DNA from 4 places in the Variovorax sp. PMC12 genome. Region 3 is predicted to be linked to each of the others. Evidence: predicted binding sites of a transcription regulator. Region 3 holds the regulator's gene; each other region holds the start of a gene.

Region 1 (7,606 bases), 1.1 Mb from region 3:
ACCGTGCGGCCGCCGCGCATCACCGTCACGCGGTCGGCGTACGTTTTCACGTCGGCCATCTTGTGCGTGACCAGCACCACCGCGGCGCCCTTGCGCGCCAGCCCCTGCACGGTCTGCAGCAGGCGCGCGGCTTCCTGGTCGGTCAGCACGGCGGTGGGCTCGTCGAGGATCAGGATGCGCGCGCCCGCCAGCAGCACCTTGAGGATCTCCACGCGCTGCTGCTCGGCGATCGACAGCGCATCGACGCGCTTCGACGGATCGATGTCGAAGCCCAGCTCCGAGGCCTTGTTGCGGATGTCGCGCTCTATTTCGCGCAGCCTTTCGCCGTGGCTCTGGAAGCCGACGGGCGGCGGCGCGGTGAGCAGGATGTTCTGCGCCACGGTGAACGGCCGCACCAGCTTGAAATGCTGGTGGACCATGCCGATGCGCTGCCTGGCCGCATCGCGCGGGCCGGTGAAGCGCACCGCGTTGTCGTCCACCAGCAGCTGGCCCGCCTCGGGCGCATAGAGCCCGGCCGCGATGTTCATGAGCGACGACTTGCCCGCGCCGTTCTCGCCGAGCAGGGCATGCACCTCGCCCCAGCGCGCGGTGAAGTGGGCGTCGGTCAGTGCCGCGAAGCCGTCGAAGGACTTGCGGATGCCGGTGAGTTCCAGCGCATTGGGCATGGCTTACTTCTGCGTGACCACGCCCTTGACGAACCAGTCCATCTTCCAGAGGTCGGCATCGGACAGCACCGCGCCCTTGGCGACGCGCTCCTTGCCGTCGCGGTCGGCGAGCGGGCCGGCGTAGATCTGCTTGCCCTTCATGATCGCGTCGCGCTCGGCGGTGATGAGCGCGGCCTTGTCCTTGGGCACGGCGGGGCCGAAGCCGGCGATGTCGGTGCCGCCGTCCTTCATCTCGATGAAGGCGCCGTACTGGGCTGGCTTCCAGTTGCCGGCCATGATCTTCTTGAGCTCCGGCGTGAGGAAGCGGTCCCACACCCACACCGACGAGCACAGCGTGGCCTTGGGCGCGAACTGGCGCAGGTCGCGGTGGTGGCCGGTGCCGTACACGCCGCGCTCCTGCGCCACGATCTGCGGCGTGGGGCTGTCGACGTGCTGGCCGATCACGTCGGCGCCCTGGTCGATCAATGCCGCGGCTGCCGCGCGTTCCTTCACCGGGTCGTTCCACGCGCCGGTGTAGATCACGTTGACGGTGGCGTTCGGGTTCATCTTCTGCGCGCCGAGCGCGAAGGCGTTGATGGTCCAGTTCACCACGCCGAAGGGGTTGGCCGCGACGAAGCCGAGCTTGCCGGTCTTCGACGCCGCGCCCGCGGCCATGCCGCAGAGGTACTGGCTCTCGTAGGTGCGGCCGTAGAACGACTCGAGGTTGCTGCCATTGGTGGTGCCGGAGCCGTTGAGGAAGGCCACGTCGGGGTACTTGGCGGCCAGGTCCTTGAAGCTGTCGGAGTAACCGAAGGCGGTGCCGATGACGATGTTGGCGCCGCGCTGGATGAACTTCTCCGCGGCGGGCTTGATGGCCGATGCGTCTTCGGGCACGTTCTCGACGAACTGGATTTTCTGGCCGATCTCCTTCTCGATCTTCACGCGGGCTTCGTCGAAGGCCTGCGTCCAGCCGCCGTCGTTCTTGGGGCCGAAGTAGAGCATCGCGATCTTCGGCTTGTCCTTGAGCGTGAAGCCGTCGGCCGCAACGGCGGGCAGCGTGGTGAAGAGCGCGCCGCCGGCTGCGAGGGTCATGGCAAGCCCGAGGACGGGGCCGTGGGAGGGAGTGCGCGGCATGAAGCAACCTTTCGTGGGGAGCATGGGAAGAGAGGAGAAAAAAAGGGGGGGAGGTCGCGTGCGGCTACATCATGAAATTGATGCGGAACACGTTGCCTTCGGGGTCGAGCAGCACCGACTGGTACCAGTTGTAGTAAGTGACGTAGGGTGCCTTCACCAGCGTGGCGCCGGCCTCCAGGGCAACGGGCACCATGCGGTCGACGTCGGCCTGGCTGTCGACGTCGATGTTCAGCAGGAACTTGACGCCGCGCGTGTCGGAGTACTCGCTCAGGTGCAGCAGCTCGTAGGCGTCGAGCGCGTTGAAGCCGAGGCTCGACTTGCCGGTGTCCAGGCCGCGGAAGATGGGGGAGCGGATGGCTTCTATCTCTGTGAAGCCGAACACGCGCTGGTAGAAGCCGCTGAGCGCGACCACGTCTTTGGCGAAGACGTTGACGTAGGAGAGGTGGGCCATGTCTGTGCTTTTTTGATGTGGTGTTTTTCAGGGCGCGTGCACAGGCCGTCGGGTACTCCCCTCCGCGAATGTCTCCCGGCCTGCGGCCTCCTCCTTTATTTCGCTGCGGGGAGTACCCGACGCCCTGCGCACAGGGCACGCTGCTGGTACTCGGCTGATCAACAACTGCTCTGCGTAACGCTCACGACGGCGGGGTGCCTTGCGCAGCGAAATAAAGGAGGAGGCCGCAGGCCGGGGGACATTCGCGGAGCAAGGTACCCCGTCGGCGTGAGCGCGTCCCGAAGAACAGCGGTAAGTCATCTCAAGCCACCACCTTGGTCCCACCAAAGGTCGTCTGCTTGACGAACTTCGACGTCAGGTGGTCTCCGGAGGAAATGGGTGCGTACTTGGCGACCTCGCCGGGCGCGAGGCAGCTCGGCAGGCACTCGACCATCGCGTCGTAGTTCGGCTGGTGGAAGAACACCAGCGACTGGCGGCGGTTGGTGCTCGCCACCTCGAACGGCGGGTTGATCACGCGGTGCAGCGTGGACACCCACTGGTCGTTGGTCCACTGCATCATCAGGTCGGCAATGTTGACGACCAGGCCGCCCTCGACCTGCGGCACGTCGACCCACTGGCCTGCCTTGTTGAACACCTGCAGGCCCTTGTCGTCGGGCAGCACGATGGTGAGGCTGCCGTAGTCGCTGTGCGCGCCCGCGCGCAACTGGCCCGGCAGCGGCTGCTCGCGCTGCGGTGGATAGCTCAGCACGCGGAACATGCTGATGTGCTCGTCGATCTTGTCGTCGAAGAAGGTCTCGGGCAGGGAGAGGCCGAGCGCGAAGATGCGCATCAGCGAGCGCGAGAGATCGCTCATGGCCTCGAAGTAGCCTTCGTAGGCTTCGCGGAAACCGTCGATGGGCGGCCAGCTGTTGGGCTCGAAGTGCGGGCCGGCGGCGGGGCCGCGGTGATAGTCGTCGTCGGGCACGTTCGACGGGCCGATGGAGAACGACTCCTTCAGGTCGCCGGGCGCTGCCTCTTCCAGGCTGTAGGAGAGCCCCTCTTCGCCGACCGCGCTGTAGCCGCGCACCGCGTCTTCGCGCGGCCGGTCGACCTTGCGCTTCTCGGCCAGCGGCATGTCGAAGAACTGGCGCGAGAGCGACGACACGCGCTCTATCAGCTCGGGCGCGATGCCGTGGTTGGTGATGACGAGAAAGCCGATGCTTCGGCAGGCTTCGTCGACTTTTCTCGCAACCGCCGACTTGCCTTCGGCGGTGCCGTCGAAGTAGGGCGCGAGATCGATGATGGGAACGGACAGCAGGGTCATGGCGGCTTCCTCATTCGGTCGGTCATGCAGTCGTGCATGCGTTGGCATGCCTTTCGCCATGCAACGTCTGTGCCAGTTGGACCAAATGGACAAATCGCATTCGCCGCGTCAGCATGGTGCGCAACACTGCGTTGTGCCGCCGGTCGTGACGCAAGGCGATGCACCGTGGCCTTACAGTGGTGCGCCGTTTGAAAACCGATGAACGTGAAGAGAAGAGCGAGGGAAGATGCCGAAGACCAAGGCGCTGGCCGCAGCCAGCAGCAGTACCGACAAACCGGCGCGCAAGCGTGCCAAGCCGGCCGTGCGCAGTGCGTCGGCCGTGAACCGGCGGCTGCGCCAGATCGAGGACAAGCGCAGCGCGATCCTCGGCGCGGCGCTGGGGCTGTTCTCGCGCTTCGGCCTGCACGGCACGTCGATCGACCAAGTGGCGGCGCGTGCCGATGTGTCGAAGAGCAACCTGCTCTATTACTTCGCGAACAAGGAAGAGCTCTACGTCAACGTGCTGCGCGATCTGCTCGCGCTGTGGCTCGAACCTCTGCGCGGCTTCAGCGCCGAGCAGGACCCGGCCGAGGCCATCGGCGGGTACATACGCCGCAAGCTGGTGGTGTCGCGCGACCGGCCCGATGCATCGCGGCTGTTCTGCCTTGAAATGATCCAGGGCGCGCCGCTGCTGCGCGACGAACTGGACCGCGAGCTGCGCTCGCTGGTGGAGAAGAAATCGGAAGTGATCCGCGCCTGGGTCGAGTCCGGCAAGCTGGCGCCGATCGATCCGCACCACCTGATCTTCGCGCTGTGGGCGGTGACGCAGCACTACGCGGATTTCGGCGTGCAGGTGCAGGCGCTGACGGGGCACACGCTGGAAGATGCGGCGTTCTTCGAGGAGACGGTGGAGAACGTTCAGCGCATCGTGCTGCAGGGCATCGCGCCGCGCTGACTCTTGCCTTGCTCCCTCCCCTTCCGGGGAGGAAGCAATTCAGTGCTGCGGCGGCGCCGCGATCTCGTGATAGCGCCGGTCGAAGTAGATCAAGCCCTGCGCCGCGCCGCCGATCGCGATCGCCACGGCCTCGCAGAACAGCACGTCGTGCGTGCCCGCGCTCGTCGCGTGCACCACGCGGCAGTCGAAGGACACGGCCGCATCGTCGAGCATCGGCGAGCCGGTGGTCTTGCGGCTCCAGCGGCCGGCGGCGAAGCGCTCGTCCATCGGCGTCTTGCCGCCGAACAACGCGGACAGCGACTGGTGGCCCGCTGCCAGCACGTTCACGCACAGCACGCCGTTGGCCTTGAACGCCGGGTACACGGAAGCGGACCGGTTCAGGCACACCAGCAGCGTCGGCGGCTCGTCGGTCACGCTGCACACGGCCGATGCGGTGAAGCCGGCGCGGCCCGCCGGGCCGTCGGTGGTGATGATGTTCACCGCCGCGCCCAGCCGCGCCATCGCGTTGCGGTAGTCGGCCTTCTGCAAGCCCGCAGGCAAGCCGGCGGGGTTCGATGACGAAGGGGCGTGGGAGGCCATGGCGTTCAACATGGAGAGTGACTCCTTCAGGCCAGCACGCAGGCTTCGTCGAAGGGCAGCCGCGGCAGGCGGCCGAACACCTTCGACGCATCGCCGTGGCCGAGGTTGATGAGGAAATTGACGGTCCAGTCGGTGCCCTCGAAAAAGGCCGCGTCGACCTTCGCCTTGTCGAAGCCCGACATCGGGCCGGCGTCCAGGCCCACCGCGCGCGCGGCCAGCAGCAGATAGCCGGCCTGCAGGCTCGCGTTGCGGAAGGCGGTCTCGTGGGCGGCCTCGGGGCTGCCGGTGAACCAGCTGCGCGCGTCGGCATGCGGGAACAGCGTGGGCAGCTTGTCGTAGAACTTGCGGTCCCATGCGGCAATGACGGTGACCGGCGCGCTCATGGTCTTGTCGAGGTTGCCCTTGGAGAGCGCGGGCGCCAGGCGCTGCTTGCCTTCGGGCGTGCGCACGAACACGAAGCGCGCGGGCGAGCAGTTGGCCGAGGTCGGGCCCAGGCTCGCGGGCGAATAGATCTGCCGCAGTTGCGCGTCGGTGACGGGCTCGTCGGTCCAGCCGTTGTGGCTGCGTGCGCCGGTGAACAGCAGCGACAGCGCTGCGTCGTCGAGTGTGGATGCAAGAGTGGTCATGCTGGAACTGCGGGTGCGGTGACCCGCGAAAGAAAGTCGAGCAGGCTGCGGTTGAAGGCTTCGGCCTCGGTCACGCTGTGGGCGTGGCCGCCGTGCGGCATGAAGTCGAGCGTGACGTCGCGCAGGCCATCGGCCAGGCGCTGGGAGCAGGTCCAGGGCACGAGTGCGTCGTCCTTGGCCGCAGCCACCAATGCGGGCGCGGCGATGTCGCCCAGGCGTGCGTCGATGTCGAAGGCGCGCAGGGCGGCGATGCGCGCGCGCATGTTGGCCTCGCCGGGAAAATGGGCGAAGGCGTGATCGACTTCGGCGGCCACGCGCTGCGCGTGCTCGGCGGCCCAGGCTGCGGGGTAGAGGAAGATCGGCTGCGCTTCCACGTAGGCGCGCGCACCGCATGCGCCGAGCAGCGCGAGCCGTGCATCGAAGCAGCGCGCCGAATGCGGGTTGGGCTTCGACCATGCGTTGACGAGCACGAGGCTCGCAATGCGCGCGGGTGCATCCAGCGCGAGCTGCAGGCCCACGAGGCCGCCGAGCGCATGGCCCGCGAAGTGGCACCGCGAAGTGTTCGTGGCGTCGAGGATTTCCAGCACGTCCTGCGCCATGTCCTCGATGGCATAGGCAGCGGGCAGCGCGCCGGGGCTGCGGCCCGTGCCGCGCTGGTCGTAGGCGACGACGCGGTGCCCGGCGTCGACCAGCGCGCCGAGCTGCGGCTGCCAGAAACCGGCCGAGCCGCCGAGGCCGGACGACAGCAGCACAGTGGAGGGCGCCTCGGACGGCCCGTGCACCTCGTAGTGCAGCGAAGGCATGCGGCGCCTCAGCCCTTGTTGCCGATGTGCGCGATCGAGGCGATCTCGATCAGTGCATCGGGCTTCACCAGGCCGCACTGGATGCAGTAGCGCGCGGGCTTGGTGCCGGGAAAGAACTCGGCGTACACCGCGTTGATCTTCGCGTAGTCGGCCCAGTCCTTGAGCATGATCTGGTTGAAGGTCACGTCGTCCATGGTGCCGCCGGCGGCCTCGACCACGCCCTTGATGATGGTGAGCACATGCCGGGCCTGCGCACTCGCGTCGCCGACGTGCACCACGTTGTTGTCCTTGTCGAAGGGCAGCGTGCCCGACACGTAGAGCACGCCGTCGGCGAGCGTGCCGGGAACATAGGGGGCGAGCGGCACGCCGGTGCCGGGAGGGATGATGGCTTGCTTGGGCATTGGGGAACTCCTCGATGAAGGTGAATCAGGCGACGGCCGCTTCGGCCGACGCGGGTTGGGAAACGGCTTGCGGCGCGGCAAAGGTGGCGCAGAACTGGTCCACCGTGGAGACCCATCCGAAGAAGGTCTCGACGTTGTAGACCGATGCCTTCTGGATGGCCGGGCCGCCGAGCTCGTGCGTGGCGTCTTCCAGCATCACCGCGAAGTACTCGAGGTGGAAGGCGTCGCGCAGCGTCGACTCCACGCACACGTTGGTCGCGATGCCGGTGAAGGCCAGGTGCCGGATGCCGCGCGCGCGCAGCGTGCTGTCGAGCGTGCTGTTGAAGAAGCCGCTGTAGCGCGTCTTGGGAACCACGATGTCGCCGGCCTGCGGCTTCATCTGGTCGATGAGTTCGTAGTCCCAGCCGCCCTTGGCGAGGAACTTGCCCTGCAGCTCGGGCCTGGCGCGCATGGTCTTGAGCGCGTTCGACTTGTGCCAGTTGGGCGAGCCGGGCCCGCCGGCTTCCACGTAGTCGGCGTCCCAGCCGTTCTGCAGGAACACGACCAGCATGCCCGCCGCGCGCGCTGCGGCAATGGCGCGCACGATGTTGGCGATGGTGCCCTGCGCGCCGGAGATGTCGAAGCCGGCCGAGTCGACATACCCGCCAATGGATGCATAGGCGTTCTGCATGTCGACGACGATCAGCGCCGAATCGCTGGCGTGCATCGCAAGCGGCTCGGGGCGTGCCGGC
Region 2 (7,606 bases), 2.6 Mb from region 3:
GTCGAAGGCGAAGCCGGCCTGGCGCATCTCGCTGATGACGTCGTCGAAGTCCATCTTGACGAAGGTCGGCAGCAGGAAGCGGTCGTGCAGCTCGGTGCCCCAGCGGGTGACGGGCGCCTTGTAGGGCTCGTCCCAGAAGCGGGCCACCAGCGCGCGGATGAGCAGCTGCTGCGCAATGCTCATGCGCGCATGCGGCGGCATCTCGAACGCGCGCAGCTCCAGCAGGCCGAGGCGGCCGGTGCTCGAGTCGGGCGAATACAGCTTGTCGATGCAGAACTCGCTGCGGTGCGTGTTGCCCGACACGTCGATCAGGATGTTGCGCAGCGTGCGGTCGACCAGCCATGCGGGCATGTTCTGGCCGTAGATCTCGCGGTTCTTGGCAATTTCCTTGAGCGCGATTTCGAGCTCGTAGACCTGGTCGTTGCGGGCCTCGTCCACGCGCGGCGCCTGGCTGGTCGGGCCGATGAACATGCCCGAGAACAGGTAGCTCAGCGACGGATGGTTGTGCCAGTAGAGCAGCAGGCTGGCCAGCAGTTCGGGCCGGCGCAGGAAAGGGCTGTCGGCGGGCGTGGCGCCGCCCATCACGAAGTGGTTGCCGCCGCCGGTGCCGGTGTGGCGGCCGTCGGTCATGAACTTCTCGGCCGACAGGCGGGTTTCGAACGCGGCGTTGTAGAGGAACTCGGTGTGGGCGACCAGTTCCTTCCAGTTTTGGGCCGGGTGGATGTTGACTTCGATCACGCCGGGGTCGGGCGTGACGGCCAGCATCTTCAGGCGCGGGTCGCGCGGCGGCGGATAGCCTTCCATCACGATGCGCACGCCCAGGTCGCGCGCGGTGGCTTCCACCGCGGCGACGAGGTCGAGGTAGTCCTCCAGGCGCGCGAGCGGCGGCATGAAGACGTAGAGCACGCCTGAGGCGTTGCCCTTCTTCTCGGCCACCGGGCCGTTGGCGCGGCGCGGGTCGCGCACTTCGACGCACAGCGCGGTGCGCGTGACCCAGTGGGCGGATTCGCCGCGCAGCGGCTGGCGGGTGGTGGGCTTGTCGGTGGCGTCGTCGGTTGCCGATGCATCGCCGCTTGCCGCATCGCCGGGGCTTTGCATGCGCAGCGAGGCGGGCACCACGGGCGGCGTGCCGAAGGTGTAGGGCACGTCACCGAGGCCGGCGGCACCAGCGGCGGCACCAGCACCGGCGGCGGCTGCGCCGGCGGTGTAGCGCGCGCGGTAATCGGCCGCGCTCGGCAGTGCGCCGCGCGGCGCGGTCGGGTCGCGCTCGATCAGGTAGGGGTAGTCGCCCTTGCTGGCCCAAGGCTGGGAGTCGAGCGGCAGGCGGTAGCCCATGGGCGAGTCGCCGGGAATCAGGTAGAGCCGGTCGTCGCGCAGGAACCAGGGGCCGGTCTTCCAGGCCGGGCCCGCCAGCGCGGGAGCGTCGCCGTTCGCATTGCCGGGCTCGATGGGCAGCATGTAGCCGATCACCGCGTCGAGCTTCTGCGTGAACACGCGGCGCAGGCGCACGCGTTCGAGTTCGTCGTCGAGCTTCGAGTCGAAGGGGTCGACATTCACCGGCAGGCGGCGTTCGCGCCAGAGGTAGTAGTAGATGTCTTCGTAGCCGGGCTGGATGTAGCGCTCGGTCAGGCCGAGCTTGTGCGCCAGCACGGTGGTGAAGCGGCGTGCGTCTTCGCTGGTGTAGTGGGTGGGAAAGCGTTCGTCGGCGAACAGCTCGGGGTCGTGCCACAGCGTCTGGCCGTCGGCGCGCCAGAAGATCGACAGCGCCCAGCGCGGCAGCTGCTCGCCCGGATACCACTTGCCCTGGCCGAAGTGCAGGAAGCCGCCCTTGCCGTACTCGGCGCGCAGCTTGTGCACGAGCTCGGTGGCGTAGCCGCGCTTGGTGGGGCCGAGGGCGTCGGTGTTCCACTCGGGCGCGTCGCGGTCGCTGGTGGCCACGTAGGTCGGCTCGCCGCCCATGGTGAGGCGCACGTCGCCGGCCTTCAGGCGCGCATCGACCGCGTCGCCGAGGGTCAGCACCTCGGCCCATTGCTCTTCGGTGTAGGGCTTGGTGACGCGCGGCGATTCGTAGATGCGCGTGACCTTCATCTCATGGCCGAACTCGACCTCGGATTCGTCCACGCCGCCCTCGATGGGCGCGGCGCTCGATGGCGTGGGCGTGCAGGCCAGCGGGATGTGGCCTTCGCCGGCCAAGAGGCCCGAAGTGGCGTCGAGGCCGATCCAGCCCGCGCCCGGCAGGAACACCTCGCACCAGGCGTGCAGGTCGGTGAAGTCGACCGTGGTGCCGCTCGGGCCGTCGAGCGCCTTCACGTCGGGGGTGAGCTGGATCAGGTAACCCGAGACGAAGCGCGCGGCCAGTCCGCAGTGGCGCAGCAGTTGAACCAGCAGCCAGCCCGAGTCGCGGCAGGAGCCGCTGCCGTTGGCCAGCGTTTCTTCCGGCGTCTGCACGCCGGGCTCCATGCGGATCAGGTAGTTGACGTCTTTCTGCACCTGCTGGTTGATGCCGACCAGGAAGTCGATGGTGCGCTGTTCCTTGCGCTCGACCTTGTCGAGGTAGGCCTCCAGCAGCGGCGTGACCGGGTCGGCCACGAGGTAGGGCGCGAGCTCCTCGGCCTGCGAGGCCGTGTACTTGAAGGGGAAGTTCTCCGCCTGCGGCTCGAGGAAGAAGTCGAAGGGGTTGTAGACCGCCATTTCGACCACGAGGTCGACAGTGACCTTGAACTCGCGTGTCTTCTCGGGAAACACGAGCCGCGCCTGGTAGTTGGCGAACGGGTCCTGCATCCAGTTGACGAAGTGCTCCGCGGGTTCGACCCGCAGCGAATACGAGATGACGTTGCTGCGGCAATGCGGCGCGGGACGCAAGCGCACGACCTGAGGGCCCAACTGCACCAGGCGGTCGTATTTGTAATGGGTGACGTGGTGTAGAGCGGCGTGGATAGACATGCGTTTTTGTGTGCAGTACTGGCAGATTGCATCGGAAAGATGTCTCTGGTGAGACGCATACTAGCCGAGATGCTTAGCAATTAACGCGCCACTGAGCGTGAGTCGGGGAGGGTTTGCATCATGTGTACGGACGTTCTTTCATGACGCGATTTCACGCGTCGGGCAATGCCGTGGGCGGGTCGCGAGGCTTCGCCGCATTGGGCGGATCGCTGCTGGGCGCGGCCCTGCAATTGCAGCAGCCGTCGCTCTGGCCCGCATGGGTCTATGCCGTCTTGCTGCTGGCGGCCGTGGCGGGTCTCGGGCGATGGCGCCGGCCTTTTTTCATCGAACGGCGCCTGCCGGCCATGGTGCTCGCACTGCTTTGCGGAGCCATGGCCGGGGCGGGGCTGGCGGGCTGGCGCGCGGTGGTCTACGCGGGCGGCGCGCTGGCACCGGCGCTCGAAGGGCGCGACCTCGTGGTCACGGGCGTGGTCGCGGAGATGCCGCAACGCAACGAAGCCGGGACGCGGTTTCGGCTCGATGTGGAGTCCGCACGCTGGGCCGATGCGTCCGTCGACGAGCCATTGCCGGTTCCGGGCCACGTCTCCCTCGGCTGGTATGCGGAGAACACGGGGCTGTGGGGGCGCTCATCCGCCGGCAAGGCCGCGTCCGCGAGCCCGGTCGCTTCCGTGCACGCCGGCGAGCGATGGCTGCTTGCCGTGCGCCTCAAGGCGCCGCACGGCAACGTCAATCCCTTCGGCTTCGACGGGGAGCTGTGGGCCTGGGAGCAGGGCATCCAGGCCAATGGCTATGTGCGCACCGGTGCGCGAGATGCCGCGCCGAAGCGCATCGCCGTCACCTGGCGGCATCCGGTCGAGCGTGCGCGCGAAGCCGTGCGCGACGCGATCTTCGAGCGCGTGCCCGACCGCGCGCGGGCCGGCGTGATCGCGGCGCTGGTCACGGGCGACCAGCAGGCCATCGACCGCGCGGGCTGGGATGTGTTCCGTGCCACCGGCGTGGCGCATCTCATGTCGATCTCGGGCCTCCACGTCACGATGTTCGCGTGGCTGGCGGCCCATGTCGTTGGCTGGCTGTGGCGGCGCTGCCCGCGCCTGATGCTGGGCCTGCCCGCGCAGCAGGCCGCGCTGGTCGGCGGCGTGTTGCTGGCGGGGCTCTATGCGCTCTTCAGCGGCTGGGGCGTGCCGTCGCAGCGCACGGTGTGGATGCTCGCGACGGTCGCCACGCTGCGGCTCACCGGGCGGCGCTGGCCCTGGCCGCATGTGTGGCTGCTGACCGCGGCGGTGGTGGTGGCGCTCGACCCATGGGCGCTGATGCAGGCCGGCTTCTGGCTCAGCTTCGTGGCGGTGGGCGTGCTGTTCGCCACCGATGCGTCGGTGCCCGGCGAGCCGCGCGCGCGGGCTTCGGCGCGGCTGCTGGGTTTCTTTCGCGAGCAATGGGTCATCACGTTGGCGCTCGCGCCGCTGAGCCTGCTGCTGTTCCAGCAGGTGTCGCTGGTCGGGCTGCTGGCCAATGCGGTCGCGATCCCGTGGGTCACGCTGGTCGTCACGCCGCTGGCGATGCTGGGCGTGTCCATCGCGCCGCTGTGGGACGCGGCCGCGTGGGCGGTGCATGCGCTTTCGGTGCTGCTGCAATGGTGCGCCGGCTTGCCGCTCGCCACGCTGTCGATGGCCGCGCCGCCGCTGTGGATGGCGGCTTGCGGCGTGGCTGGCGGCGCATTGCTCGCGATGCGCCTGCCGTGGTCGCTGCGCGTGCTCGGCCTGCCGTTCCTGCTGCCGGTGTTGCTGTGGCAGGCGCCGCGTCCCGCGGCGGGAGAGTTCGAATTGCTGGCCGCCGACATCGGGCAGGGCAACGCTGTGCTGGTTCGCACCGCCACGCACAGCCTGCTGTACGACACCGGTCCGCGCTACAGCCTCGAAAGCGATGCCGGCCACCGCGTGCTCGTGCCGCTGCTGCGCGCCTATGGCGAGCGCCTCGACATGCTGGTGCTGAGCCATCGCGACACCGACCACACGGGCGGAGCGCAGGCCGTGCTCGCGATGCAGCCGCAAGCGGACTTGCGCAGTTCGATCGAAGCCACGCATCCGCTGCAGGCCCTGCGTCCGGCGCGGCGCTGCGAGGCCGGCCAGCGCTGGACATGGGACGGCGTGGATTTCGAGGTGCTGCACCCCGCGGCGGACGACTACCAGGCCTTCACCGCCAAGCCCAATGCCGTGTCGTGCGTGCTGCGCATCGGCAACGGCCGTGCCGCCGCGCTGCTGGTGGGCGATGTCGAGCGCATGCAGGAGTCCGCGCTGGTCGCGCGCGCGCCGGAGTTGCGCGCCGACGTGCTGCTGGTGCCTCATCACGGCAGCAAGACCTCGTCGAGCGAAACCTTCCTCGACGCCGTGCAGCCGCGCATTGCACTGGTCCAGGCAGGCTATCGCAACCGTTTCGGCCACCCGGCGCCCGAGGTGGCGGCGCGGTACGCGGCCCACGGGGTACGGCTGGTCGACAGCCCCCGCTGCGGTGCCGCCCACTGGCGCAGCACGCAGCCTGACGATGTCGCCTGCGAGCGCGAGCGCCATGCGCGCTACTGGCGGCATCGTGTGCCTGAACGCGTTGAAATCGTGAATTAATTGTCAAATTAAGCGTAAAGTACTCATCACTGAGGTAGCGCCGGCGAGTGGTCGCGTGCGTTATACGGTCTGAAACAACGCAAAGGGAATGCCATGCAAGATCGCAGCAGTTGCCGGTGGGGCCGGTTTTCCGGGCCCGCGCCATGACCACCGCCGTCCCGACCATCACCAGCGCGAGCGCCACGGCCACGTCCGGCGCAAGGCTCAAGACGCACCGCGAGGGTCCGGTGCTGGTGCTGACCCTGAGCAACCCGGCCGCGCGCAACGCGGTCAACCCGGCGGTCTACCGCGCGGCGGCCAAGGCGCTGCGGGCCACCTCGGGCTTTCGCACGGTGCGCGCCATCGTGCTGTGCGGGGAGGGCGAGCACTTCAGCGGCGGCGGCGACCTTCGGCGGCTGGCGCGGCAGCGCAAGTTGCCCGAGGCCGAGCAGCACGGCCACCTCGAGGCGCTGAACGAATGGATCATGGCGATCCAGGAAGCGCCCCAGCCCGTCATCGCGGCGGTCGAGGGTGCGGCCGTGGCGGGCGGTTTTTCGCTGTGCCTGGCCTGCGATCTCATCGTGGCGGCGGAAGACGCCAGGTTCGCGATGTCTTACGTCAACCTGGGGCTCACGCCCGACGGCGGAGGTTCCGATTCGCTGGTGCGTTCGCTGCCGCCGCAGGCGGCCCTGGAGATGCTGCTCGACGGCAAGCCCTGCAGCGCCAGGCGGCTGCACGACTGGGGCGTGGTCAACAAGGTGGTGCCGCGCGGCAGTGCCTGCGCCACGGCGCTCGAATGGGCGCAGGAGCTTTCCCGCGGGCCGTTCGAAGTGCAGGCGCGCATCAAGCAGCTCGTGCACTCTGCCCGGGGCCGCAGCCGGCGGGAACAGCTCGATGCCGAGCGCGAATCTTCCGTTGCCAGCCTCTACGGCGACGAGAGCGGGGAGCGCATCAAGGAATTCCTCTCGCCGCGCAAGAAGCAGCAGCCGCCGGCCGAAACCCCGGTGCGGTAGCCCGCAAAAAAAAGAGCTTCGACCCGTCTCCGGCCGCCGCATAAGGGGTTCTACTGGCCTCGAACTTGCTAAGCTACGGCTCAAGGAGATTGGTCGTTCCATGCACAAATTCGACGAGATGTATGAGCAGTTGCCCTATGCGGGGGCTGCGATCCGACAGCATTACAAGCGCTACGACCAATGGCTCGCGAAGCAACCCGGTGAGGTGATGCGTTCGCGGCGTGAAGAGGCGGAAATGATTTTCCGCCGGGTCGGTATTACCTTTGCCGTGTACGGCGCGAAGGACGAAGACGGTTCCGGCACCGAGCGGCTCATCCCGTTCGACCTGCTGCCGCGGATCATTCCGGCCAACGAGTGGGACAGCATGGAAAAAGGGCTGGTTCAGCGCGTCACGGCGCTCAACCGCTTCCTGCATGACGTCTACCACGACCAGGAAATCATCAAGGCCGGCATCATCCCGGCCGAGCAGATCCTGAACAACGCGCAGTTCCGCCCCGAGATGATGGGCGTCAACGTGCCGCACAACGTCTACTCGAACATCTCGGGCATCGACATCGTCCGCGCCCCCGATGCCGAGGGCAACGGCGAGTACTACGTGCTCGAAGACAACCTGCGCGTGCCCAGCGGCGTGAGCTACATGCTCGAGAACCGCAAGATGATGATGCGGCTCTTCCCGGAGCTGTTCAACCAGAACCGCATCGCGCCGGTCGCGCATTACCCCGACCTGCTGCTGGAGACGCTTCGCGCCAGCGCGCCGCCGGCCACGGCCGAGCCCACGGTGGTGGTGCTCACGCCGGGCATGTACAACAGCGCCTACTTCGAGCACGCCTTCCTCGCGCAGCAGATGGGCGTGGAGCTGGTCGAAGGGCAGGACCTGTTCGTCAAGGACAACTTCGTCTACATGCGTACCACGCGCGGGCCGAAGCGCGTCGACGTCATCTACCGCCGCGTGGACGACGACTTCCTCGACCCCGAGGTGTTCCGTCCCACGTCCACGCTGGGCTGCGCGGGCCTGATGCGCGCCTACCGCGAAGGCAACGTCGTCATCTGCAATGC
Region 3 (7,606 bases):
CCGGCCGCCGGCGTTGCCGGCCACCATGTCGCCGTGGCAGCTCTCGGCCTACCGCACGGGCCATGCGCTGATGTACCTGCTGTTCTTCGCGATGCCGCTCTCGGGCTGGGCCTACAGCTCGGCAATGGGCGTGCCGGTGGTGTGGTTCGGCGCGCTGCCGCTGCCCGATTTCATGCCGGTCGACCAGCCCTTTGCCGAGGCGGTGCTGCAGCCGCTGCACAAGGGCTGCGCCTTCACGCTCGCGGGCGTCACGCTGCTGCACGTGGCGGCGGCGCTCAAGCACCACTGGATCGACCGGGACGGTCTGTTGAAACGCATGTGGCCCGCGCCACGCAAGGAATCCGCCGGATGAAGCGCCGTTACCTTTTCGTTCCCCTGGCCTTGCTGGCGCTTGCGCCGGGCATGGCCGCCTTCGCCGAGCCGCCGGCCGCGAAGCTGGTCGCCGACAAGAGCCAGATCGTGTTCGTCAGCAAGCAGATGGGCGTGCCGGTGGAAGGCACGTTCAAGAAATTCGACGCCCAGGTCGCGTTCGACCCGAAGAAGCCCGAGGGCGGCAGCGTGGCGCTGCGCATCGACACGGCCAGCGCCGGCTTCGGCATTCCGATGAGCGACGCCGAACTGCCCAAGGCGCCGTGGTTCGACGCGGCGCACTTTCCGCAGGCCACCTTCCAGTCGAGCGCGATCAAGGCGCTGGGCGACGGCAAGTTCGAGATGACGGGCAAGCTCACCATCAAGGGCACCGCGAAAACGGTGACGGTGCCGGTCGGCATCGCCCCCGCCGGCGGCAACCAGGCGGTGGCGACCGGAAGCTTTACGATCCAGCGCCTCGACTACAAGGTCGGCGACGGCGAATGGACCGACACCTCGATGGTCGCCAACGAGGTGCAGGTGCGCTTCAAGCTCACCATCGCGGGCCTGGGCCCGCTGTGAAGACCCGCCAGGCCGCGCCGCTGCTCACTCACTCCACTCTTTCATGACACACCCAGCCACCGCCGTGAAGAAAAAGCTCATCCTTGCCGCGCTGCTGTCGGCCGCGGCCTTCTGCGGCAGCGCCGCGGCGCAGGACTACACGGCGCCGCCCGTGGCCGTGAAGCCCGCGGGCGGACCGAAGAAGAACGCGAACTACGTGGTCGACCCGACGCACACCTTCGTCATGTACGAGATGGGCCACTACGGCACCACCACCAACCGCGGGCGCTTCAGCACCAAGGATGGGTCGGTGCAGATCGACGGCACCGGAACCAGCGGCAAGGTCGACATCACGATGGACATCAGCTCCATCAACACCGGCGTCGACCTGCTCAACCGCCACGTGCAGAGCAAGGATTTCTTCAACGTGGCGGAATTCCCGACCGGCCGCTTCGTGGCCGACCGGATCGACATCAGCGGCGACAAGGTGGTCGACGTGCCGGGCACGCTCACGCTGATGGGGCAAACGAGGCCGGTGACGCTGAAGGCGGTGCGCTTCAACTGCTACCTGAGTCCGCTGATCAACCGCCAGGTGTGCGGCGGCGACTTCGAGACCACGGTGGAACGCAGCGACTGGGGAATCACCTGGGGACTGAACTTCGGGTTCGAGAACAAGGTGAAGCTGCTGGTGCAGGTGGAAGCGGTCAACGTCCAGCCGTAGGCGCTTCCGGCGCCGTGGCTGGCGGCCCTGCCGGCCTGCCTACCTGACGATGGTCTTGCCGGGGCGGCTCGCGGCCAGCGGTTCGTCGCCGTCGTCCTTCGGGGATTTCAGCCAGTCGCGGGCGGCCATCAGGGCACGCGGAAGATTCAGCAAGACCAGCATCCAGGCACCCATCGCCACCGCCATCACCGCACCGAACAGCAGTTGCTCGGCCAGCGGCGCATCGCTCCAGTAGAAGAAGCTCAGCAAACAGGACAGGATCAATGCCCAGATGGCCAGAAGGTAGAGATTTTTCATTTTTGTGCACCGCGGAAGTCGGTACACAAAATGTAAACGAAAACATAATTTTAGTACTACTTAAAGTTTACTTTTCAGTCGTTGATCAGCGTGACTTTCTCCACGCTATTCACCCATTTCAAATTTCCACCAAGAGGCAGCCCCGATGGACAACACCCTTTCCTTGCTAGGCATCGCCGGCGCGATGGCGGTGGGCGCGATGAGCCCGGGCCCGAGTTTCGTGATGGTGGCGCGCACGGCCGTGGTCTCGCGCGGCGACGGGCTGGCTGCGGCGCTGGGCATGGGGGCTGGCGGACTGGTCTTCGCCATCGCGGCGCTTGCGGGACTGCAGGCGGCGTTCCTGGCGGTGCCGGGGCTCTACCTGGCGATAAAAGGCTTCGGCGGCGCCTACCTCGTCTACCTGGGTTTTCGCATCTGCCGCGGCGCGCGCCAGCCACTGGCCGTGACACCCGATGTGGGTAACTCCCCCGGCCGGCAGGGGCGTGGCGGCCGCACCTTCCTGCTGGGCCTGGCGACCCAGGTCAGCAACCCGAAGACGGCCGTGGTCTACGCCAGCATCTTCGCCGCCTTCCTGCCGCGCGAGGTGCCGCTGGTGCTGGCGCTGGCGGTGCCGGCCGTGATCTTCTGCATCGAGACCGGCTGGTACGCCATCGTGGCGCTGGCGCTTTCCTCGGCGGCGCCGCGCTCGGCCTACCTGCGCTACAAGGCCTGGATCGACCGCGCGGCCGGCGGCGTGATGGGGCTGCTGGGGGTGCGGCTGGTCTGGTCGGCCTTGCGCGGCGGCCACTGACCGGGCACCGGCCGCGCCTGAAGCAGGCCTAGAGCAGGCTCTCGGGCGTCAGCGGCGCCAGCAGTTCGAGCATGGTGCGGTCCCAGAAGCCCGAATCGGGCTCCTCGTGCAGCACCGTGATCTGGCCGGCATCGTCGCTGACCCATTCGATGCGCCCGTCGTTGTTGCCTTCGGCAAAGCGCAGCCGGTAGGCGCCCTGCTGCTTGAGCACGTCGAGCAGCTTGAGCATCTGCTGCGCCATTTCGGGGCTGTGGATGATCAGGCCGATCTCGGTGTTCTGCGATTCCGAGCGCGGATCGAAATTCATCGAACCCACGAACAGCGTGCGCCGGTCGATCACCGCCGACTTCGCATGCAGCCGCCCGACCGTGGTGCCGAAAAGCCCCAGCCGCACGCTGCGCCGGGTGCGCGTGGAGCTCAGCTCGTACAGGTCGGCGCCGAGCTTGAGCATGTCGGGCCGGTAGCGGCGGTAGGCGGTGTGCACCAGCGGCTCGTCGGTGGCTGCCAGCGAATTGGTGACCACGCTGATCTTCACGCCGCGCCCGCGGATCTCGCGCATCACCTCGAGCCCCGTGGCGCCCGGTATCAGGTAGGGCGAGACGATGGTGACCTCGGCGCGCGCGCGGCGCATCTGCTCGACCACGTTGTAGCGCACGCTGTCGACGTCCAGCAGCGGCACGCCGCCGTACGACGCGGTCTTGCCGATCACGCGGTCGGGCGAGTCGGCATAGGCCTCGGCCAGGGTCCAGATCAGGCCCAGCCTGCCGGCGTTCAGGTCGTCGGCGATCGGGCTGTAGCCCAGCAGGTCGTTGGGCGCGGGCGGCGGCGGCGGCGGGGTGGTGTCGGCGCCGGTGGCGGCGTCGAAGCGGCGCTGCAGCTCCTCGCGCGAAAGGCTGCTCGCCACCACCGACTGCACGGGGCGCACATAGGTGCTGTTCCAGTACTGGTCGAACAGGCTGCCGAGCCGGGGAATGAGCGCGCCGGTCACGAAGGTGTCGAGGTCGAGAAAGTTCTCGCCCGCCGTGCGCGTGAAGTACTGGTTGCCGATGTTGCGCCCGCCCGCCACCGCCATCGCGCCGTCGGCGATGAACAGCTTGTTGTGCATGCGGCGGTTCACGCGGCTGAAGTCGAACAGCGAAGCCGCGAAGCGCCTGACCAGGCTGCTGCGCCCTGCCGGGAACGGGTTGAACAGCCGCAGCTCTACATTCGGCGTGGCGGCAAAGCCGAGCAGCAGTTCGTCTTCGCCCGATGTGTAGAGGTCGTCCATGAGCACCCGCACGCGCACGCCGCGCAGGGCGGCGTCGCGCAGGGTGCGCAGCAGGTAGCGGCCGGTCTCGTCGTTCTCGATCTGGTAGTACTGCACGTCCAGCGTGCGCTGGGCGCGGCGCGCCAGCTCGATGCGGGTGGCGAAGGCGAAGTCGCCGCCGGGCATCAGGCGAAAGCCGCTCAGGTCGGGGTCGGGCTGGGCCGCCATCGCGAGCTTGCCGAGCGCGGTGTCGGGCGACACGGCCATGGCCTTGGTGGGCGGGCGCGGCGCCTCGTCGGGCAGGGTGGCGCAGCCGCTGAACAGCAGCACGGCCAGCAAAGCGATCACCCAATGGCCCCAGCGCGACATCGGGAGACGGCTCATCGAAGGCTTTCTACAGGGCCTTGCGCAGGTTGGCGGGCGCAATGCGCAAGGCTTCGCGGTACTTGGCCACGGTGCGGCGCGCGCACTCGATGCCCTGCTCCTTCAGCATCTCGGAGATCTGGCTGTCCGACAGCGGCTTCTTGATGCTCTCGGAGCTCACGAACTGCTTGATCAGCGCGCGCACCGCCGTGCTCGACGCATTGCCGCCGGTCTCGGTGCCCAGCGCCGAGCCGAAGAAATACTTCAGCTCGACCGTGCCGAACGGCGTGGCCATGTACTTGGCGGTGGTCACGCGCGAGATGGTGGATTCGTGCAGGCCCAGTTCGTCCGCAATTTCGCGCAGCACCAGCGGGCGCATGGCCAGCTCGCCGTGCACGAAGTAGCTCTTCTGGCGCTCGACGATGGCGTTGCTCACGCGCAGGATGGTGTCGAAGCGCTGCTGGATGTTCTTGATGAACCAGCGCGCCTCCTGCAGCCGCTGCGACAGCGCCTGGCTGCCCTCGCCCTTGTGCGACTTGAGCGCGCCGGCATAGATGTCGTGCACGCGCAGGCGCGGCATGACCTCGGGATTCAGCATGACGCGGAACTTGACGTTGGTGCCGCGTCCGGTCTTGGTGACGATCACGTCGGGAATGACGATGTTGCGCTCGACGTCGACGAAACGGCGCCCCGGCTTGGGCTCCAGCCGCGCAATGACCTGCAGCGCCGAGCGCACCAGCTCTTCGCTGCTGCGGGTGAGCGTGGCCAGGCGCTTGAAGTCGCGCCGCGCGAGCAGTTCCATCGGCTGCTTGCAGATGGCGATCGCGGTCTTGTAGACCTGTGCCTGCTCTTCGTCTTCGTCGTCGTCCTCGGCGGCCAGCGCGCGCAGCTGGATGCTCAGGCATTCGCCGAGGTCGCGCGCCCCCACGCCCACCGGCTCCAGGCTCTGCAGCAGGCCGAGCGCCACCTGGAAGTGGTGCACCAGGTCGTCGAACTGGTCGTTGTCGTCGCCGGCCAGGCCCGAGGCCAGCGCAGGCAGGGAGTCTTCGAGGTAGCCGTCGTCGTTGAGCGACTCGATCAGGAAGCGCAGCGCGGCGCTGTCGTTCTCGCTCAGGCGCAGGCTCAGCGCCTGGCGGTGCAGGAACGACTGCAGCGATTCCTGGCTGCGCGCGAGTTCGGTGGCGTCGGCGCGTTCGTCGTCGCCCAGGTTGTTCTGGCGCGCGGGAGCGTCGCTGCCCCACTCGCTGTCGTCGGGCGCCATGTCGACGGTGCCGTCGCCTTCCCAGTCGGGCTCGCGCTCGGCGATCTCGGCGGCGGGGCCGTCGGAGTCGGCCGTGGTGGTGGTGGCGGTCTCGGTCGAGGCGGTGGAGGTGCTGGCGGGCGGCGGGGTGAAGTCGCTCTCGCCGTCGCCGCCGTCACTGCCGTCATCGCGCGCAGCGGGGGCGTCGGCGGTGTCGAGCCCGAACTCCTCGCGCGCCGCTTCTTCCGCGGTGCGCTCGAGGAAGGGGTTCTCGTCGAGCATCTGCTCCACTTCCTGGCTCAGTTCGAGCGTGGAGAGTTGGAGCAGCCTGATCGACTGCTGCAGCTGGGGCGTCAACGCCAAGTGCTGCGAGACGCGAAGGGACAGCCCTTGCTTCATGTGGAGAACCCGACCCTTCCTTACATACGGAAGTGTTCGCCTAGGTACACCCTGCGTACCTCGGCGTTGTCGACGATCTCCGAGGGCGTACCTTGTGCCAGCACATGCCCGTCGCTGATGATGAACGCGTGATCGCAGATGCCCAGCGTTTCGCGCACGTTGTGGTCGGTGATGAGCACGCCGATGCCGCGCTCTTTCAGGAAGCTGATGATCCGCTGGATTTCGATGACGGCGATCGGGTCGATGCCGGCGAAGGGTTCGTCCAGCAGGATGAAGCGCGGCTGGGTGGCCAGGGCGCGTGCGATCTCGACGCGGCGTCGCTCGCCGCCCGACAGCGCCAACGCCGGCGAATCGCGCAGGTGGTCGACGCGCAGGTCGGCCAGCAGTTCGGACAGGCGCTCTTCCATGTGCTGCTTGGACAGCGGCGCGAGCTTGCCGCTCGCGTCGGGCTCGTGCTGCAGTTCGAGCACGGCGCGCACGTTTTCCTCCACCGTGAGCTTGCGGAAGATCGAGGCTTCCTGCGGCAGGTAGCTCAGGCCCATGCGCGCGCGGCGGTGGATGGGCATGTGGGCGATGGGCTCGCCGTCGATGGTGATCTCGCCCGCGTCGGCGCGCACCAGCCCGACGATCATGTAGAACGAGGTGGTCTTGCCGGCGCCGTTGGGGCCGAGCAGCCCGACGACTTCACCCTTCTGCACGTCGAGCGAGACGTCCTTCACGACCGTGCGGCTGCCGTAGCTCTTCTTCAGGCCGCGCGCCACCAGGCGACTGCCCGGTGCGCCGTTGGCTTCCTGGGTTCCAGCGGTTTCGATCACTTGCGGGTTTCTCCATCGCCACCGAGCGTGGTGGTCGAGCGCAGGCCCGTGCCGGGCGCGGGCGTGGACGCTGCCGGCGCGGCCGGCTTGGCCCCGGCCGGTGCGCCGGGCGCGGGCGCCGTGGCGGCCTTGGGTGTCAGGATGGTCTTGACGCGGCCGCTCGGGGACGACGCGTTGACCGCGGTGTTCGGCGGCACGGTGGAACCGTTGACCGTGTAGGTGTCGTTGCTCTGGTCGTAGACGATCAGGGCGCCGGTGCTCACGTCGTTCGGCGTGGAACCGAGCAGGCGGCGCATTTCCGCGTTGCGGATGAACTTGACGTTGTCGGCACGGCTGTCGTACTCGATGACTTCGGACTCGCCCTCGATCCACTCGTCGGGGGCGTTGCGCTTCTGCTTGTAATAGGCCCGCTTGCCGGGTGCCGCCGTGACCACGCCGTACTGGTAGCCCTCGGCGTCCTGGCGGACATCGAGCCGCGCGCCGCGGATGATGATCGTGCCTTTTGTTACCAGCACGTTGCCCGTGAACACGCTGGTCTGCTTGAGGTCGTCGTAGCGCATGGCATCCGACTCGATGTTCATCGGCTTGCTGCGGTCGGCGGTCTCGGCCAGGGCGCCCGAGGCAAGGCCGGCCAGCAGCAACGCGGCGGCGGCCAGGCGGCCGACGCGACGCAGGAAGGGAGTGGTGGAGTAAGAATGCAATGTCATAGAGGCACGAAACTTGCTCGGCATTGTATGCGGCTGATTGCGACAACCCGCACGCACAGATGAAAAAGCCCGCCGAAGCGGGCCGGGGATGAGGCGCGGCGCCACGAGGTGCGCAAAGC
Region 4 (7,606 bases), 300 kb from region 3:
ATGTCGCCGCCCGCGGTGATGCCTCCGCCGGCCACCGATGCCGGTGCCGCATCGGGCACGCCGGCAGCAGCCACTCCGCCTGTCACCGATGGAGGCCCGACGACGGCCCCGGCCGCTGTTGGCGGCAGCGCCGGCACCACGGTCGCCGGTGCGCCGGCCGCAACGCCTGCCACGCCGGCCGGCGCACCGCTGACGCCGATCGAGAACGTGCCGGTCAATCCGCCGGCCACGACACCGGCCGATACGGCGCTTGCGACCGCCGAGGCGGAAGACTGGAGCCTGGCCCAGGCCGAGAACACACGCGAAGGCTACGAGGCCTACCTGCGCCGCTACCGCCGAGGGCTGCACGCCCGCGACGCCCGCAACGCCATTGCCGAGCTGAACCGGCTGTCTCCTCCCACGGTGCCGGCCGCGCCCGACGCGACCGCCGCCGCACCGGGCATGGGCCGCGTGGTGCTCAACATCCGCCCCTGGGGCCAGGTCTTCGTCGACGGCGCCGACCGCGGCGTGAGCCCGCCGCTCAAGTCGCTGCCGCTGCGTCCCGGCATCTACAACATCGAGGTGCGCAACGGCGACCTCGAGGTGTATCGGCAACGGGTGACCGTGCAGGACAGCAAGTCGGCGCCTGTGGTGAGTCACGAGTTCAAGTAGCGGGCTGCAGCTGCCTCCGGATTCTTCAGGCGCTGCCCCGCAGCGCCCGCCGGTACTGCACCGCCTCCGCCAGATGCTCCACCTGCACCGCCTGCGCCGACCCCAGGTCCGCGATCGTGCGTGCCACCTTCAGCGCGCGGTGCGTGCTGCGCGCGGACCATCCCAGCTTGGCCGCCGCGTTGAACATGAACTTGCGGGCCGCATCGTCGAGGCCGGCGTGCTGGTCGATCGCGCTGCCCTGCAGCGACTGGTTGGCGTACCCCTGGCGCTGCATCGCACGTTCGCGCGCGGCGATCACCCGGCCGCGGATGCTCTCCGTCGATTCGCCGGGGGGCGCGTCTAGCAGTTGCTGCGCCGACACCGCGGGCACCTCGATGTGCAGGTCGATGCGGTCGAGCAGCGGGCCGCTGAGCTTGCCCTGGTAGCGCGAGATCTGGTCGGGCGTGCAGCGGCAGGCTTTTGAAGCGGAACCCAGGTAGCCGCAAGGGCAGGGGTTCATCGCGGCGATCAACTGGAATCTGGCCGGGAATTCGGCACTCCGGGCGGCGCGGGCAATGGTGATGGTGCCGGTTTCCAGCGGCTCCCGCAGCGCCTCCAGCGCCGAGCGGGCGAATTCCGGAAACTCGTCCAAGAAGAGAACGCCGTGGTGCGCGCGCGAGATCTCTCCGGGCCGGGGCGGAGAACCGCCACCTACGAGTGCCACCGCGCTGGACGTGTGATGCGGCGCAGACGTGGGCCGGAGCATCCAGCGCTCCGTCGCGAAGCGGCCGCCCAGGCTGGCCACCGCCGCGCTCTCGAGCGCCTCCTCGATGCTCATGGCCGGCAGCAGCCCCGCGAAGCGCTGCGCGAGCATCGACTTGCCCGATCCCGGCTCGCCCATCATCAGCAGGCTGTGGCCGCCGGCCGCGGCGATTTCCAGCGCGCGTTTGGCGCCCGCGTGCCCCTTGACGTCGGCCAGGTCGGCGTAGCGCGGTGCGCTGGCGCCGGGCGCCGCACGGATCCGCGCCCAGCCGTCGGGCGGCGGATCGGGCCATTGCGAGGCTGCCTCGGTGTCGACCACGAACTGCCGCACCACATCCAGCAGATGCCGTGCGCCATAGACCTCGCCGTCGGGCACCAGAGCGGCCTCGTGCGCACTGTCCAGGGGCAGCACCAGCCGCGTCGCCACGCCGCGCGTGTGCAGGGCCAGCGCCATGGCCAGGGCGCCGCGCACCGGCCTCAGCTCGCCCGAGAGCGACAGTTCGCCCGCGAACTCGTGTCCGGCCAGCCTGGCGCCGTCGATCTGCCCGCTGGCCGCGAGGATGCCCAGCGCGATGGGCAGGTCGAAGCGCCCGGAGTCCTTGGGCAGGTCCGCGGGGGCCAGGTTCACCACTATCTTCTTGTTGTTGGGGTATTCGAGCCCCGCGTTCTGGATAGCCGAGCGCACGCGTTCGCGGGCTTCCTTGACCTCGGTTTCCGCCAGGCCGACCAGCGTGAAGCTGGGCAGGCCGTTGGCCAGATGCACCTCGACCGTGACACTGGCCGCTTCCAGCCCCAGCAAGGCTCGGCCCTGCACCAAAGACAAACTCATTTCTCTCCCTGTCCCCAAGATGGTGCGTCCATCTGTGGTGTGTCCGCGGTGGTGCGAACCTGTTGAAAGCCGCAACCGCTCGAAACAAGCGTTGTAACGATTTCGCTCACAACACGACGCGGGCGAGTCGCATGGGGCACAGGTATTTGTGCAGTTTGGCACGCTCCCTGCTTTGAGCCTCTCAGGTCCAACAACACACTTGCGAGGAGTTTCCCGATGACGCACCGTACCGCCGCCAAGGCGATGATCGTTCTGGCCGCTGCATTGACCGCTTCGGGCGCAGCCCTGGCCCAGGCGACGACCGATGCCCCGGCCGCCGCGCCCGCCCCGGATTTCACGGGCAACGTCTCGCTGACCACGAACTACAAGTTCCGCGGCCAGGACCAGGACATGATCGGCAAGAACGACTACGCCAAGACCAAGGGCTTCAAGCCCGCGATCCAGGGCGGCTTCGACTACGCCTTCGGCAGCAGCGGCTTCTACGTGGGCAACTGGAACTCCAGCGTCAACTGGCAGAAGGGCAACAGCATCGAGAGCGACATCTACGGCGGCTACAAGTTCAAGGCCGGCCCGCTCGACATGGACGTGGGTGCGCTCACCTACATCTACCCGGGCAACTCGGCGGGCAACACCACCGAGCTGTACGTCGGCGCGACCTATGCCAACGAAACCTTCGGTTCGTTCACCGCCAAGTACTCGCACACCGTGTCGAAGGACTACTTCGGCTACGCCGGCAACAAGGCCGGCTCGGGCCTGAAGGGCACCAACACCGGCTACCTGAACCTGTCGTACAGCAAGGAAATCGTGCCCAAGGTCACGCTGAAGGCGGCCGTGGGCTACACCAACATGTCCAGCGACATCCGCAGCCTGGGCTACAAGAGCTACGTGGACTACAACGTGGGCGCGAGCTACGACTTCGGCAACGGCCTGTCGCTGACCGGCTCGGTGCAGGGCGCCAACAAGAAGAGCTCGTACCTCGCGGTGTCCAACCCGGGCATCGACCTCGGCTTCGGCCCCATCGGCCAGACCACCTACTCGCCGAACAAGGCGCGCTTCATCCTCACGCTGACGAAGACGCTGTAAGCAGCAGAACAACGAGATGCGGCCCAAGCTGCCGCATCGTTTCATTTCCATCCAAAGGAGAAAACTCATGAAGCTGGTCACAGCCATCATCAAACCGTTCAAGCTCGACGAGGTGCGCGAAGCACTGTCGGCCATCGGCGTGCAGGGGATCACCGTCACCGAGGTGAAGGGCTTCGGACGCCAGAAGGGCCACACCGAGCTCTACCGCGGCGCGGAGTACGTGGTCGACTTCCTGCCCAAGGTGAAGATCGAGGCGGCCGTCTCCGACGACCTCGTGGATCGCGTGATCGAAGCCGTCGAAGGCGCCGCCCGTACCGGCAAGATCGGCGACGGCAAGATTTTTGTCTACAACCTCGAGCAGGTCGTTCGCATCCGCACCGGCGAAACGGGCCGCGAAGCCCTCTGATCGAGTCCTGGCCCGAAAGAACAACGATTATGAAAAAACTGCTTGTCTCTCTTGCGCTCGGCTTGAGCGTGCTTGCCGCCGGTACTTCCGGCTTCGCACAGACCCCGGCAGCGCCTGCTGCCGAGGCACCGGCCGCAACGGCTCCCGCAGCGGCAGCGCCCGCCGCGGCGGCTCCGGCCGATGCAGCCGCGGCACCCGCCGCAGCGGCGCCCGCGGCCGCACCCGCCGCTGCCCCGGCTCCGAAGATCGACTCCGGCGACACCGCCTGGATGCTGACTTCGACCCTCCTCGTGATCCTGATGACCATCCCCGGCCTCGCGCTGTTCTACGGCGGCCTGGGCCGTTCGAAGAACATGCTGTCGGTGCTGATGCAGGTCTTCGTGATCTTCTCGCTCATCAGCATCCTGTGGGCCGTCTACGGCTACAGCCTGGCCTTCTCGGGTGACGGCAACTTCTTCGGAGGATTCGACAAGATCTTCATGAAGGGCATCACGCAGGAAACCTTCGGTGCGCTGACCACCATTCCCGAATACGTGTTCGTCGCCTTCCAGGGCACGTTCGCGGCCATCACCGTGGCGCTGATCGTCGGCGCCTTCGCGGAGCGCGCCAAGTTCTCGGCCGTGCTGCTGTTCTCGGTGCTGTGGTTCACCTTCAGCTACGTGCCGATCGCCCACATCGTGTGGGGCGGCGGCCTGCTGGGCAAGGACGGCGCGCTGGACTTCGCCGGCGGCACCGTGGTGCACATCAACGCCGGTGTGGCCGGTCTCGTGGGTGCCTACATGGTCGGCAAGCGCGTCGGCTACGGCAAGGAAGCGTTCACGCCTCACTCGCTCACGCTCACCATGGTCGGCGCTTCGCTGCTGTGGGTCGGCTGGTTCGGCTTCAACGCCGGCTCGGCTGGTGCCGCCAACGCCCTGGCCGGCCTGGCCTTCATCAACACGGTGCTCGCCACCGCTGCCGCCGCGCTGTCGTGGATCCTGGGCGAGAGCCTGCACAAGGGCAAGGCCTCGATGCTGGGTGCAGCATCCGGTGCCGTCGCCGGCCTCGTGGCCGTCACGCCCGCCGCCGGTTTCGTCGGCCCGATGGGTTCGATCGTGCTGGGCCTGCTGGCCGGCCTGGTCTGCCTGTGGGGTGTCGGCGGCCTGAAGCGCATGCTGGGTGCGGACGACGCGTTCGACGTGTTCGGCGTGCACGGCGTGGGCGGTATCCTGGGTGCCATCCTGACCGGCGTGTTCGCGGCCAAGGGCCTCGGCGGCACCGGCGGCGCGACGCCCGACACCTTCTCGATGGGCGCGCAAGTCTGGATCCAGATCAAGAGCGTGGCGCTCACGGTCGTGTGGTCCGGCGTGGTGGCCTTCATCGCCTACAAGATCGCCGACCTGACCCTCGGCCTGCGTGTGTCGGAAGAAGAAGAGCGCGAAGGCCTCGACATTTCTTCCCACGGCGAAACCGCATACAACAGGTAAACCGAAGCCCCCTTGCAGGGGGCAGCACCTGCGGCCCGGCAGAGCCGGTTCCGCGGTGCTACTGAACTGAAGAACAAGTTTTTCAAGCGAGGTCTCCTTTGGATGTTCAGCCCGCAAGCGCTCCGGCGCCGGCGGGCTTTTTTTTGGCCGCAGGCGCAATGGGCGGGAGCACAATCGGCCCACCATGTGGACCTCCATCGAAGACAGCCTCTGCGAGCTCGGCGAATCGCCGTTCTGGCACCCTCAGGAACGATCGCTCTACTGGCTCGACATTCCCGGCCGCGCCGTGCTGCGAACGCGCGGCGACATCGGCACGCCGGGCGCCACGGTCGAGCGCTGGGCCCTGCCCACCGAGCCCGGCTGCATGGCACCGGCGCGGCGCGGCGGCCTCGTCATTGCGCTGCGCGACGGCATCTACCGTGCGCGCGAATGGGGCGGCGAGCTGGCCGCGATGGCGCGCGTGGAGCACGACGTGCGCACCATGCGCTTCAACGACGGCAAGTGCGACGCGCTGGGCCGCTTCTGGGGCGGCTCGCTCAACGAGGCCAAGGACCGGCCCAACGCCGCGCTCTACTGCCTCGACGCGCGCAGCGACACCGGCATCTCGCCCACCATCACGCAGATGGCCAACCAGGCCACCACCGCCAACGGCCTCGCCTTCTCGCCCGACGCCCGCACCCTCTACTGGGCCGACACCGCGGCGCACGTGGTGCATGCATGGGACTGGGACGCCGAGGCCAATTCGCTCTCGCATGTGCGAGTGTTCCAGCAGTTCGGCGCCAAGCCCGAAGGCTGGACGCCCGCGTCGCCGCTGCACTACGACGGCCGCCCCGACGGCGCCACCATCGATGCGCAGGGCCACTACTGGGTGGCCATGTTCGAAGGCGCGCAGCTGCTGCGTTTTTCGCCCTCGGGCGAGCGCGTGGCCTCCGTCGCAGTACCGGTGCAGTGCCCGACCATGCCCTGCTTCGGCGGCGACGACCTGAAGACGCTGTTCGTCACCAGCGCCCGCAAGGGCCGCCCGGCTGACGAGATCGCGCAGCGCCCGGCCTCGGGCATGGTGATCGCGATGCGGGTCGACACGCCGGGACTGCCGGTGAGCTTCTTCGAAGACTGAAGGCCGAAGAGGGTTCTCAGGCGCGCATGGCTCTGCAGCACATTCCGCCGATCCAGTGCCTGCTGACCTTCGAGGCGGTGGCGCGGCTGCGGCATGCGGGCCGCGCGGCCGACGAGCTGTGCGTCACGCCCAGCGCGGTGAGCCACCGCATCCGCCAGCTCGAGGCGCACGTGGGCTTCAAGCTGTTCGGGCGCAGCGACTTCAGCCTCACGGCCGACGGCGCGGCCTATCTTGCGAACGTGCGCACCGGGCTTGCCGCACTGCAGGCCACGCCGTTGGGCGGCGGCGCGGCTCAGCGCGCGACGCGCCTTCGCATCGCCGTCACGCCGACCTTCAGCCGGCAGTTCCTCATGCCCCGGCTCGAGCTGTTCCGCAACATCTATCCCGACATCGAACTGGTGCTGCAGGTGTCCATTCCGCTGCTCGACGTGACGGCCGAGCAGGCCGACCTGGAGGTGCGCTACGGCCCCGGCGGGTACGCCGACTGCGAGCACCGCCTCGTGCTCGAGGAGCAGGTGGTGCCCTCCTGCAGCCCGAGCTACCTCAACGAGTTCGGGCCGTTCCACGGCTTTCGCAGCGCGGCCGAGATCGCAAGCGCGCGGCTGATCCGCAGCCCGCTCGAGCCCTGGGGCACCTGGTTCGCGAGCTGCGGGCTCGACCAGCCCGAGCCCCACGTCGGCTCGCAGTTCAACGACCTGGGGCTGGTGTACGACGCCGCTGCCAGCGGCTTCGGCGTGGCGCTGGTGCGCCAGAAGATGGGCGCGGCGTGGTTCGAGTCGGGGCGGCTGGTGGCGCTGTCCGACCGGGCGGTGGCGTCGCCGCACCGGCACTACATCTGCTGGCAGCCGGGCACGCTGGAACGCTGGGAGTGCGCGGCCTTCGCCGACTGGCTCGAACAGAGCCTGCGCTGACGCCGCCGGCAAAGTTCTCTCAAGCACCCGGCAAAAATCCATCAACCCGGGGCTGCCGGAATGTCCGTAGAGTGCGGTACACCCGAGACATCCGCGAACAGAAGAAAAGAGGCCCGCCGATGAACGCGCCGCTCACCCCCACGCACCACGATTCGCTACAGAAAACAGAGCGCCAGTCCCAGGTGGTCCGCGCGCTGCAGGCGCACCTGCCCGCCCACGCGCTGATCTGGCACGACGAAGACACGACGCCCTACGAGTGCGACGGCCTCACCGCCTACCGGGCGCGTCCGCTGGTGGTGGCCCTGCCCGAGACCGAGGCGCAGGTGGCCGCCGTGCTCAAGACCTGCCACCAGCTCGGCGTTCCCGTGGTGGCGCGCGGCGCGGGCACCGGGCTGTCGGGCG

Evidence for each region. The regulator sigma-54, encoded in region 3, starts transcription at its own class of promoters, with help from an activator protein. The targets are predictions, from matches to a motif close to TGGCANGNAANCTGCTTT.
Region 1: a site for sigma-54 is predicted at 3,590-3,607, ahead of C4F17_RS21735 (isopenicillin N synthase family dioxygenase). Genes of this name have one in related genera too.
Region 2: a site for sigma-54 is predicted at 3,017-3,034, ahead of C4F17_RS01110 (transglutaminase family protein). Genes of this name have one in related genera too.
Region 4: a site for sigma-54 is predicted at 2,378-2,395, ahead of C4F17_RS17740 (TorF family putative porin). Genes of this name have one in related genera too.

The regions. Positions count from the first base shown of each region.
Region 1 is NZ_CP027773.1:4,667,046-4,674,651, forward strand. It holds gene C4F17_RS21720 (ABC transporter ATP-binding protein) at 1-665, opposite strand, end outside; gene C4F17_RS21725 (BMP family ABC transporter substrate-binding protein) at 669-1,736, opposite strand; gene C4F17_RS21730 (VOC family protein) at 1,843-2,229, opposite strand; gene C4F17_RS21735 (isopenicillin N synthase family dioxygenase) at 2,531-3,532, opposite strand; gene rutR (HTH-type transcriptional regulator RutR) at 3,759-4,466, shown strand; gene rutF (NADH-dependent FMN reductase RutF) at 4,506-5,057, opposite strand; gene C4F17_RS21750 (malonic semialdehyde reductase) at 5,072-5,671, opposite strand; gene rutD (pyrimidine utilization protein D) at 5,668-6,474, opposite strand; gene rutC (pyrimidine utilization protein C) at 6,483-6,875, opposite strand; gene rutB (pyrimidine utilization protein B) at 6,901-7,606, opposite strand, start outside.
Region 2 is NZ_CP027773.1:220,788-228,393, forward strand. It holds gene C4F17_RS01110 (transglutaminase family protein) at 1-2,943, opposite strand, end outside; gene C4F17_RS01115 (DNA internalization-related competence protein ComEC/Rec2) at 3,084-5,558, shown strand; gene C4F17_RS01120 (oxepin-CoA hydrolase, alternative type) at 5,702-6,550, shown strand; gene C4F17_RS01125 (circularly permuted type 2 ATP-grasp protein) at 6,651-7,606, shown strand, end outside.
Region 3 is NZ_CP027773.1:3,531,493-3,539,098, forward strand. It holds gene C4F17_RS16340 (cytochrome b) at 1-352, shown strand, start outside; gene C4F17_RS16345 (YceI family protein) at 349-930, shown strand; gene C4F17_RS16350 (YceI family protein) at 974-1,630, shown strand; gene C4F17_RS16355 (hypothetical protein) at 1,670-1,927, opposite strand; gene C4F17_RS16360 (LysE family translocator) at 2,073-2,717, shown strand; gene C4F17_RS16365 (phospholipase D family protein) at 2,746-4,347, opposite strand; gene C4F17_RS16370 (RNA polymerase factor sigma-54) at 4,358-5,965, opposite strand; gene lptB (LPS export ABC transporter ATP-binding protein) at 5,986-6,780, opposite strand; gene lptA (lipopolysaccharide transport periplasmic protein LptA) at 6,777-7,487, opposite strand.
Region 4 is NZ_CP027773.1:3,829,164-3,836,769, reverse strand. It holds gene C4F17_RS17750 (serine/threonine protein kinase) at 1-651, shown strand, start outside; gene C4F17_RS17745 (YifB family Mg chelatase-like AAA ATPase) at 677-2,221, opposite strand; gene C4F17_RS17740 (TorF family putative porin) at 2,438-3,304, shown strand; gene glnK (P-II family nitrogen regulator) at 3,372-3,710, shown strand; gene C4F17_RS17730 (ammonium transporter) at 3,740-5,176, shown strand; gene C4F17_RS17725 (SMP-30/gluconolactonase/LRE family protein) at 5,361-6,293, shown strand; gene C4F17_RS17720 (LysR substrate-binding domain-containing protein) at 6,320-7,204, shown strand; gene C4F17_RS17715 (FAD-linked oxidase C-terminal domain-containing protein) at 7,324-7,606, shown strand, end outside.